2 regions of the Kitasatospora sp. NPDC004745 genome follow, and region 1 is predicted to be linked to the other one. Evidence: riboswitches for the same ligand, from Rfam matches in the RefSeq annotation. Region 1 holds a riboswitch; the other holds the start of a gene.
The links. Region 1 has a riboswitch for cobalamin ahead of ACFYUY_RS36295 (ribonucleoside-diphosphate reductase subunit alpha). Riboswitches for the same ligand answer to the same signal wherever they lie in the genome.
Positions count from the first base shown of each region.

Region 1 (4,504 bases):
TGGACACCTGCGGCTCGATGCACTCGTACACGCCGGCGATCGAGGCGATGGTCGCGGTCGGGGCGATGGCCAGCAGCAGCGAGTTGCGCAGGCCGGTCTCGGCGATCCGGGCGCGCAGCGCGCTCCAGCGGTCGGCCCAGTGCGGCTGCACGTCGAAGTGGTCGATGTGCAGCTCGCCGCGGGCGGCGCGGGTCTCGCCGTACGCCTCGTGGCGGCCGAGCTGCTCGGCCAGGTCGGCGGAGCGCTCGTAGGCGGTGAGCATGATGCGCTCGGCGATCAGCGTGGACAGCCGCGCCGCCTCGGCCGAGTCGAAGTCGATCCGCAGCTTGAAGAAGACGTCCTGCAGGCCCATCACGCCGAGGCCGACCGGCCGCCAGCGGGAGTTGGAGGTGCCGGCCTCGACGGTCGGGTAGAAGTTGATGTCCACCACGCGGTCGAGGAAGGTGACGGCGGTGCGCACGGTGGCGTCCAGCCGCTCCCAGTCCATCGCGCCGAGCAGGTCCTCCGCCGACGCGCCCTCGGCGACGTGCGCGCCGAGGTTGACCGAGCCGAGGTTGCAGACGGCGGTCTCGGAGTCGTCCGTGACCTCCAGGATCTCGGTGCACAGGTTGGAGGAGTGCACCGTGCGGCCGGGCAGCGCGGTCTGGTTGGCGGCGCGGTTGGAGGCGTCCTTGAAGGTCATCCAGCCGTTGCCGGTCTGCGCCAGGGTGCGCATCATCCGGGCGTACAGGGTCTGCGCGGGGATGGTGCGCACGGCCTTGCCGGCCTGCTCGGCCTTGCGGTAGGCCTCGTCGAAGTCGGAGCCCCACAGGTCGACCAGCTCGGGGACGTCGGCGGGGGAGAACAGCGACCAGTCCTGGTTGGCGTTCACGCGGCGCATGAACTCGTCCGGGATCCAGTGCGCCAGGTTGAGGTTGTGGGTGCGGCGCGCCTCCTCGCCGGTGTTGTCGCGCAGCTCGAGGAACTCCTCGATGTCGGCGTGCCAGGTCTCCAGGTAGACGCAGGCGGCGCCCTTGCGACGGCCGCCCTGGTTGACCGCGGCGACGGAGGAGTCGAGGGTGCGCAGGAACGGGACGATGCCGTTGGACTTGCCGTTGGTGCCGCGGATCAGGCTGCCGCGGGAGCGGATGCGCGAGTACGACAGGCCGATGCCGCCGGCGTGCTTGGAGAGGCGGGCGATCTGCGCGTAGCGGCTGTAGATCGAGTCCAGGTTGTCCAGCGGCGAGTCGAGCAGGTAGCAGCTCGACATCTGCGGGTGGCGGGTGCCGGAGTTGAACAGGGTCGGCGAGGAGGTCAGGTACTCCAGCCGGCTCATCAGGCGGTACAGCTCGGCCACCTCGCGCACGGACTGCTCGGTGTCGCCGACCGCCAGGCCACAGGCGACGCGGAGCAGGAAGTGCTGCGGGGTCTCGACGACCTTGCGGGTGATCGGGTGGCGCAGCAGGTAGCGGGACTGCACGGTGCGCAGGCCGAAGTACTCGAAGCGGTCGTCGCCCTGCCGGTCGATCAGCGCGTCGAGCGCGGCGGCGTGCTTGGCGACGAAGGCGGCGGTGGCGTCGCCGATCAGGCCCTCGGCGTGGCCGACGGCGATCGAGGCGGCGAACGAGGTCGCGCCCTGGCTGTCGGCCTCGTCGACGATCTCCAGTGCGAGCAGGCGGGCGGCCAGCTTCGAGTACTGGGGGTCCTCGGCGATCATCGACGCGGCGGCGTCCACGGCCAGCCCGCGCAGCTCGGCGAAGTCCGAGCCGGCGTGGCGGCCGCGCAGCGCGGCGGCGGCGACATGGCCGGGGTCCACCTGGGGGAGATCGACACTACGGTCGGTGAGCAGCCGCAGCAGCGCGCCGCCGGGGTCGGAGACCGTCGGGGCGGCGGGGGCGGAACCGGAGCCCTGGGCGGGCAGGGTGGCTGAGGCAGCGGTGGTCAAGGCGCTCTCTCCTGGCGGCGATCGGCGGCGGTGATCGGGTCCGGGCCGAACGGGGCAGGGGAGCACGGCGCGTACGCAGGAGTGCGTCGCGCGACGGTGGCGTCCCCGGCCCGCCCGCGAGGCCCGGAAGGTACTGCTCGTGCTGGCGCGGCCTCTGCGGGAGGGCCGTGGCGCACACCGTCGGCAGGTACTCGGACTCGCGGGCGCGGCTTGTCGAGCCGCCCGCACACCGCTGCGGGGCAGTCCCGGACTCGCACCGGGTTCCCCTGCTTTGACAGCAGGAGTGAGCATACATCTAGTGGCGGCTGACTGCGGCGGCACCATATGTTGTGGCCGACGTGTCGTGGGCCACGGTGGGCCCGGCGGCCGTTCAGTGCTTCAGATAGACCTTGTAGGTGCTCGAATCGCCCGTCGGAGAGGTGAACTGGGCGATCAACCGGTAGTGCCCGCCGCTCGCCAGCGCCGTCGCCAGGACGCGGTCCGTGGCGGCCGGGGCGGTGCTGTCCAGGACCACGACGGTGAAGTAGCCGTCCTTGATCGCGGCGGCGCTGCCCTCGTCGCCGTGATGCTCGACACCCGCCGCGTCCCGGTAGTCCGTCCCGGAGCGGGCCGACGTCCACTGCTCGGGCCGGCTGACGGCGCCGAGGTAGTACTCGGGCAGCCCGTCGACCTCGGTCAGGTAGTGGCCCTGCGGCGTGGCGTGCACCCGCAGGACGGCGAGCAGCCGGCCGGAGTCGGGCCCGTTCTGGTAACGCAGCGCTGACTGCTCCAGACCGAGCGCGAGCAGGGCGACCCAGACCAGGATGCCCAGCTGCGGGTGGCGGAAGTGCGCGCCGACCAGCCGGGTGAGGCCGACCCCGGCGAGCGGGGCGGCGAGCAGCATCCCGAAGCCCAGGTGCCGGAACAGCGCCCCCGAGGTGCCAAGCGCCAGGTGGACCGCCGGGACCAGCAGGGCGGTGCAGGTCAGGGCGGTGCCCAGCAGGGCGCGCTGGGCGCGGGTGGTGGTGACGCCGTCGTTCTCCGGCGACTCGAGCAGCTGCTCGCGGCGGGCGTACGCGATCGTGCCGGCCACCGCGAGGACGGTGAACAGACCGCCCCACTGGACGGTGTTCAGCAGGATCTCGCCGACCGGACGGGAACCCTGCCCGTGGGCCGGGGACCACCCGGCGACCTTGCCGAGCAGTCCGAACGGCAGCAGGGCGCCCACCGTGCCGGCGGCGAGCAGCAGGGCCCGCAGGGCGGCCGGGCCGAGCCGTCGCCGCGGCCAGGCGGTGGCCGCCGCCAGCGCGACCAGCGCGGGCAGCGTGAACACCGCGGAGTACGCGACGGCGCAGGCCAGGGCGGCGACCGGCGCGGCGAGCAGGACGAGGGCCACCGGGCGGCGCGCGGTGAACACCGTGACCCAGGCCGCCAGGGCGACCAGCAGGACGGCGAGCGCCTCGGGCGCGGCGTAGAAGCCGACGACGACGGTCGACTGCACCACCGCGTAGCCGGCGATCGAGCAGATCGCCACCCGCTCGTTGAAGAGCCGGCGGGTCAGCGAGTACAGCAGCACCGTGGTGAGCAGGGCGAAGCAGAGGCTGAGCACCCGGGCGCCGAAGATGCCGTTGGCGTCGGCGGCGGCGCCGGCCAACGGCAGGTACAGCTGGGGCGTGCCGGGTATTCGCTCGGCCAGGTGGGTGGTCACGGGGGTGCCGTGCAGCAGGTGGTCGAGCTGCTGGCGGCCGGCCACCATGGCGGCGGCCTCGTCGGGGTGCGCGGCGGCGAGCAGGCGCAGCGAGAGCAGGGCCTGGATGACGAGGACGGCCGCGAGCACGCCGCGGGCGATCCAGCGGCGCCGGGGGCTGGGGGCCGGGTCCCAGCCGATCGCGGGGACCTGCGGGATGGTGTACGGCGCCAGCTCGACGGCCTGGTCGTCTACCGGGCCGGGGGCGCCGGTCGGGGCCACCTGCGGCGGCGCGTCGGACGCATCGGGTGCCGGAACGTCGGGCCCGGGAACGTCGGGTGCCGGAACGTCGGGCCCGGGAAGGTCGGGCCCGGGAACGGCCGGCCCGGACGGATCGGTCCCCGGGCCGCCGGTCCCGGAAACCCCGGACGCAGGGACCCCGGACGCAGGAACCCCGGACGCGGGAACGCCGGGCCCGGCACCGTCGCCCCCCGCCGCGCCCGGCCCGGGCGAGCGGTCGGCGCGGCGGAACAGGTCGGTCCCGGCCGCGGGCGCCGCGGGGGCGGCGTCCGCCGTGGTCAGCGGGTGCCCGCCGCCGTCACGGGTGTCCGTGTCGAGGGCGGCCCGGGCGGCCCGCAGGGCGTGGGCGGCCCGGGCGGCGCGCGCGGCCCGTGCGGCGGCCGGGGTGGGTACGGCCTCGTCCGGCACCGGCACGGGCAGGTGTGCGGGCACCGGCGCCTGTGCGGGCCCGGCGGCTGCGTCGTCCGGGGCGGGGGTGAACTCTGACTCTGCGCTCATCATGGGTTCCGGATGTCGAAGCCGAAGCGGGGGTCGGACACGCGCCGCCTGAAGGCCGCGAGGGTCTCCGGGACGGCCTCGACGCGCCAGTCGGCCCGTTTGACGATGTTGAACCA
Region 1 covers NZ_JBIALK010000036.1:36,423-40,926, forward strand. Annotated here, with positions in the region: gene ACFYUY_RS36295 (ribonucleoside-diphosphate reductase subunit alpha) at 1-1,900, opposite strand, end outside; cobalamin riboswitch at 2,089-2,253, opposite strand; gene ACFYUY_RS36300 (glycosyltransferase family 39 protein) at 2,295-3,872, opposite strand; gene ACFYUY_RS36305 (glycoside hydrolase family 26 protein) at 4,388-4,504, opposite strand, start outside.

Region 2 (4,504 bases), on a different contig from region 1:
ACCGTCGACGCCGTGCTGGCCTTCGCCGCCTCCCACGGCTCCGACGAGGCCGCCGCCCGGGCCACCGCCTGGCTGGCCAAGCCCGAGATCCTCGGCGGCTACCTCGGCGACGGCACCACCGAGGCCTACGCCGGTGCCACCGCCAAGCTGCTGCTCGCCGCCGAGGTCCGCGGCGCGAACCCGACCGCCTTCGGAGGCGTCGACCTGCCGGCCCGGCTGCGCTCCCTGCAGACCGCCGAGGGCCGCTTCTCCGACCGCTCCCAGTGGGGCGACTACAGCAACGCCTTCGGCCAGTCGCTCGCCCTGATCGCCCTGCACCGCACCCCCGGCGGCGCCCCCGCCGCGGCCGTCGACTTCCTGGCGAACAGCCAGTGTGCGGACGGCGGTTACCCGGTCTCCTTCGGCCAGACCACCTGCACCAGCGACCCGGACGCCACCGCGCTGGCCGCCCAGGCCCTCGCCGCCACCGGCCGCACTGCCAAGGCGAACGCCGGCCTCGGCTGGCTCACCGCCCACCAGAACGCCGACGGCGGCTTCGCGGCCGCCGGGGCGACCGCCTCCAACGCCAACACCACGGGCCTGGCCACCCAGGCGCTGCTGGCCGGCGGACGCATCGGCGCCGGCCTCAAGGGCTGGAGCCGGCTGGTGAAGTTCCAGCAGGGCTGCTCCGCCGACCCGGCGGTCCGCGGCGCCGTCGCCTACGACGCGACCGGATTCAACCCGGCCAACGGCGCCCGGGCCACCGCGCAGGCCGCGCTCGGCCTCGCCGGCACCCCGCTGGCCACCCTCTCCGCCGCCGGCGCGCGTCCGGCCGCCCCGACCCTGGCCTGCCCGGCGCCGGCCGCCCGCTGAGCCACCGAACTCCTGAGCCAGCCACCGAATCCCTGAGCCCACGAGGAGAGTTCCGATGACCGACACCCTCACCCCGGCCAGACCGGCCCGCCGCACGCTCGGCTCGATCGCCGCGGCCGCGGCCCTCACCGCCGGCCTGCTCGGCGCCTCCGCCGTCCAGGCCCCCGCGGCCCACGCGGCCGCCTGCAGCGGCACCACCGGCGTCACCGTCGTGGTCGACTTCACCGCCGTCGGCGGCGGCGTCGAGACCGGCTGCGCACCCGGCGATCCGGCCACCGGGCTCGCCGCGCTGACCGGCGCCGGATTCACGTACGCCTTCCACCCGCGGTTCCCCGGCTTCGTCTGCAAGATCAACGCGCTGCCGGCCACCTGCACCAACCCGACCGGCAGCGCCTACTGGTCCTACTGGCACGCCCAGCACGGCGGGCCCTGGTCGTACAGCAGCCTGGGCGCGGGCAGCTACAACCCGGCCCCCGGCGACGTCGAGGGCTGGTCCTTCGGCGCCGGCGCCCAGCCGGGCATCACGGCGCCCTGACGTCCGGAGGCACCTGCCGGCACCCCGCGGGGAGGGGTGCCGGCAGCTCCGGCACGCCCTGCGGTGCGGCAGGAGGCGCCCGGCCGTCCTGATCCGCGCGGCCCGTCCCGTCAGGGTGAGCGGACCATCTGACAGGCCGTTGACTCCCACTCCGCTGACGTGGTCTGATGAACCGGTTTTTCACCTCGGTCCTCAGGGGAAGCCGGTCCAACTCCGGCGCTGACCCGCAACCGTAGATCCGCCCAGGGCGGATGAGCCGGAATGCCTGAACCGGGGTCTGTTCAGAGAGCACTCGCGTCGTCGCGGACTACGACGCAGTTCCGACGGCCACGCGCTCCACCGGCAGCCGTCGGCTGCGCCGTTGCGCCCCGCGTCGACCGACCAGGGAGACGCCGGTGAGGGTCAGCAGCAGTCGTACGCGCCACAGGAGCCGGGGCACCACGTCCCTGCTGGCCGCCGCAGCACTCGCGGTCACCGCCTGCGGCACGGCGCTTGTCGGCCGGCCCGCCGTCTCGCTCGCCGGGGCGGCCGTCCCCGCCGCGGGCCGGACGCCGGACGTCGCCAGGGGCGCCGCCTACCTCGCCGACCCGTCCCGCCTGATCGACGGTCACTACTACGAGGGCTTCCCGGCCTTCGCCGACTTCGGACTCACCATCGACGGCGCCTACGCGCTCGCCGCCACCGGCACCGACGACGCCGCGCTGCGCCGGATCGTCGACTTCCTGGACCAGCGGGGCAAGGACGCCAGCGAGCGCACCGTCGACGACTGGACCGCGATCGGCACCGAGTACGCCGGCGGCGGGTCGATCGGCAAGGAGGCGCTGCTCGCCGAGGTGGTCGGCCGTGACCCGCGGAACTTCGGCGGCCACGACCTGATCGCCGCCCTCGCCGCGATGGTGTGCACCAAGGCCGACGCCAACACGGGCTGCGACGCCGCCGGGAACTACGTCTACGCCACCTCCGTCTTCTCCCAGGCGCTCGCCGTCATGGCCCAGCTCCGCGCCGGGGACGCCGCCAACGCCGCCCCCGCGGTCGCCTACCTGAAGGGCCTCCAGCACCCGGACGGCTCCTGGCCGAGCCTGATCCCCGCCACCGGCGACTCCGACGTCGACAGCACGGCGATCGCCGCCATGGCCCTCGCGCTCGTCCCCGGCGACGACGCCGCAGCGCAGGCGGTCGACAAGGGCCTCGGGTGGCTCGCCGCGCGGCAGTTGCCCGACGGCGGCTTCCCCGGCGCGGCCGGCGACTCGACCAACTCGGCCGCGCTGGCCGTCCAGGGCATGACGCTGCGCAAGGCCGACTACGGTGCGCAGATCGCCAAGGCGCTCGACTTCCTCGCCGGTCAGCAGAACGGCGACGGTGGGTTCAACGTCGCCTCCGCCGGGCAGCAGGGTTCGGACGTCCGTGCCTCGACCCAGGTGGTCGGCGGCGCCACCGGGATCTCCTTCGGCACGCTGAGCCGCCCCCTCGGGGGCACACCGACGCCGACGCCGACGGGGACGCCGACCGGAACTCCCACGGGGACGCCGACGGGCACGCCGACGGGCACGCCGACGGGTACGCCCACGGGGACGCCCACCGGAACCCCGACGGGCACGCCCACCGGAACCCCGACGGGCACGCCCACGGGTACGCCCACCGGAACCCCGACGGGAACGCCCACGGGCACGCCGACCGGCACCCCGGCCGGAACCCCGACAGGCTCGCCGACCACGACCGCACCGGCCCCGGTCACCGACACCCCCGCGGCCGGCGGCGGCCCGACCGTCCGTCCGGCCGGAGGCGTCGACGCCCCGGCGGGTGACGGTGTCGCCCCGGCCGGGGGCGTGCCGGTGTCGACCGGCTCCGGCAGCCTGGCCGGCACCGGTAGCCAGGCGCTGACGCTGACGGCAGGGGCCGGTGCGCTGACCGCGCTCGGCGCCGCCGCCGTCCTCGTCGCCCGCCGGCGCCGGACCGCGGCCCCTGGACGTCACCGATGACCGGGGGACCGGGCGCCCGCCTCGGCCGGCTGTTCGCGGCGACGGCGCTGACCGCCGCCCTCGCCCTCGGCGGCGTCGCCGTGGACACCGCCCCGGCCGCCGCGGCGCCGTTGCCGATGGACCAGTGCACCACCACCTCCGGCGTCGTGCTCGCCGTGGACTTCAGCAGGTGGGGCGGCCCGCTGCTGCGCTCCTGCGGGAGCACCCCCACCACCGGGTACGCCCTGCTCAACCAGGGCGGCTGGAAGACCGCCGGCACCGGGCACGACGGCCCGGCGTTCATCTGCCGGATCGGCTACAGCGGCTACCAGGACGGCAAGCAGTTCCCGACCCCGGACCAGGAGAAGTGCGTCCTCACGCCGCCGGCCACGGCCTACTGGTCGTACTGGCACGCCGATCCGGGCCAGAACGAGTGGTCCTACAGCCAGCTCGGCGCGATGAGCCACCACCCGAAGCCGGGCAGCGTCGACCTGTGGATCTTCGGTGGCACCGACATCGAGGGCACCGAGGGGCGTCCGAGCTTCTCGCCGGACACCGTCCGGGCGCACAGCGCCGACCCGGGTGGGCAGCCGGCCGACCCGGGCCAGGGCTCCGCGGGTGCTTCCGGCGGCGCCGCGGGCGGGTCGAGCGGTGGTTCCGGTGCCGCGGGCGGCTCGGGCGGCTCGGGCGGCTCGGGCGGCTCCGGCGGCGGGTCGACGGGTGCCGGCGGTGCGACCGGCGGTGGCGGCGCCGCTGCGGCTTCGGGCAGCACCGGGGCCACCGGCGGTACCGGCGGGACCGGCGGCACCGGCCGTGCCCCGGCCCCCGCCCGGCCCCCGGCGGGCGGGGGCCGCCCGCCCGCGCCCGCCGCACCCCCGACGGGTGGCACGGCCGGTACCCCGCAGGACGGCATCACCCCACCGGGAGCGCCCGAGCCGGTGCCGGTGCCCGCCACGCCGGTGCCGGTCGAGCCGTCCACCCCGGCACCGACGGACACCCCGACCGACCGGTCGGCCCCGCCGGCCGTGGAGCCCGCGGTGGCCGCACCGACGGCCACCCCCGCCGTGCCCGGCGGCGTGGTGAACGCCGACCCGGTGGCCGACACCCCGCACGACTCCGGCTCGATGCTCCCCGCCGTGGTCGGATCCGTCCTCGTCGT
Region 2 covers NZ_JBIALK010000050.1:12,141-16,644, forward strand. Annotated here, with positions in the region: gene ACFYUY_RS39270 (peptidase) at 1-852, shown strand, start outside; gene ACFYUY_RS39275 (flagellar hook-length control protein FliK) at 908-1,387, shown strand; cobalamin riboswitch at 1,546-1,675, shown strand; gene ACFYUY_RS39280 (prenyltransferase/squalene oxidase repeat-containing protein) at 1,783-3,366, shown strand; partial or broken gene ACFYUY_RS39285 (hypothetical protein) at 3,363-3,926, shown strand.
Region 2: it holds a riboswitch for cobalamin, as region 1 does, so the genes downstream of both, ACFYUY_RS39280 (prenyltransferase/squalene oxidase repeat-containing protein) here and ACFYUY_RS36295 (ribonucleoside-diphosphate reductase subunit alpha) in region 1, are expected to answer to the same signal.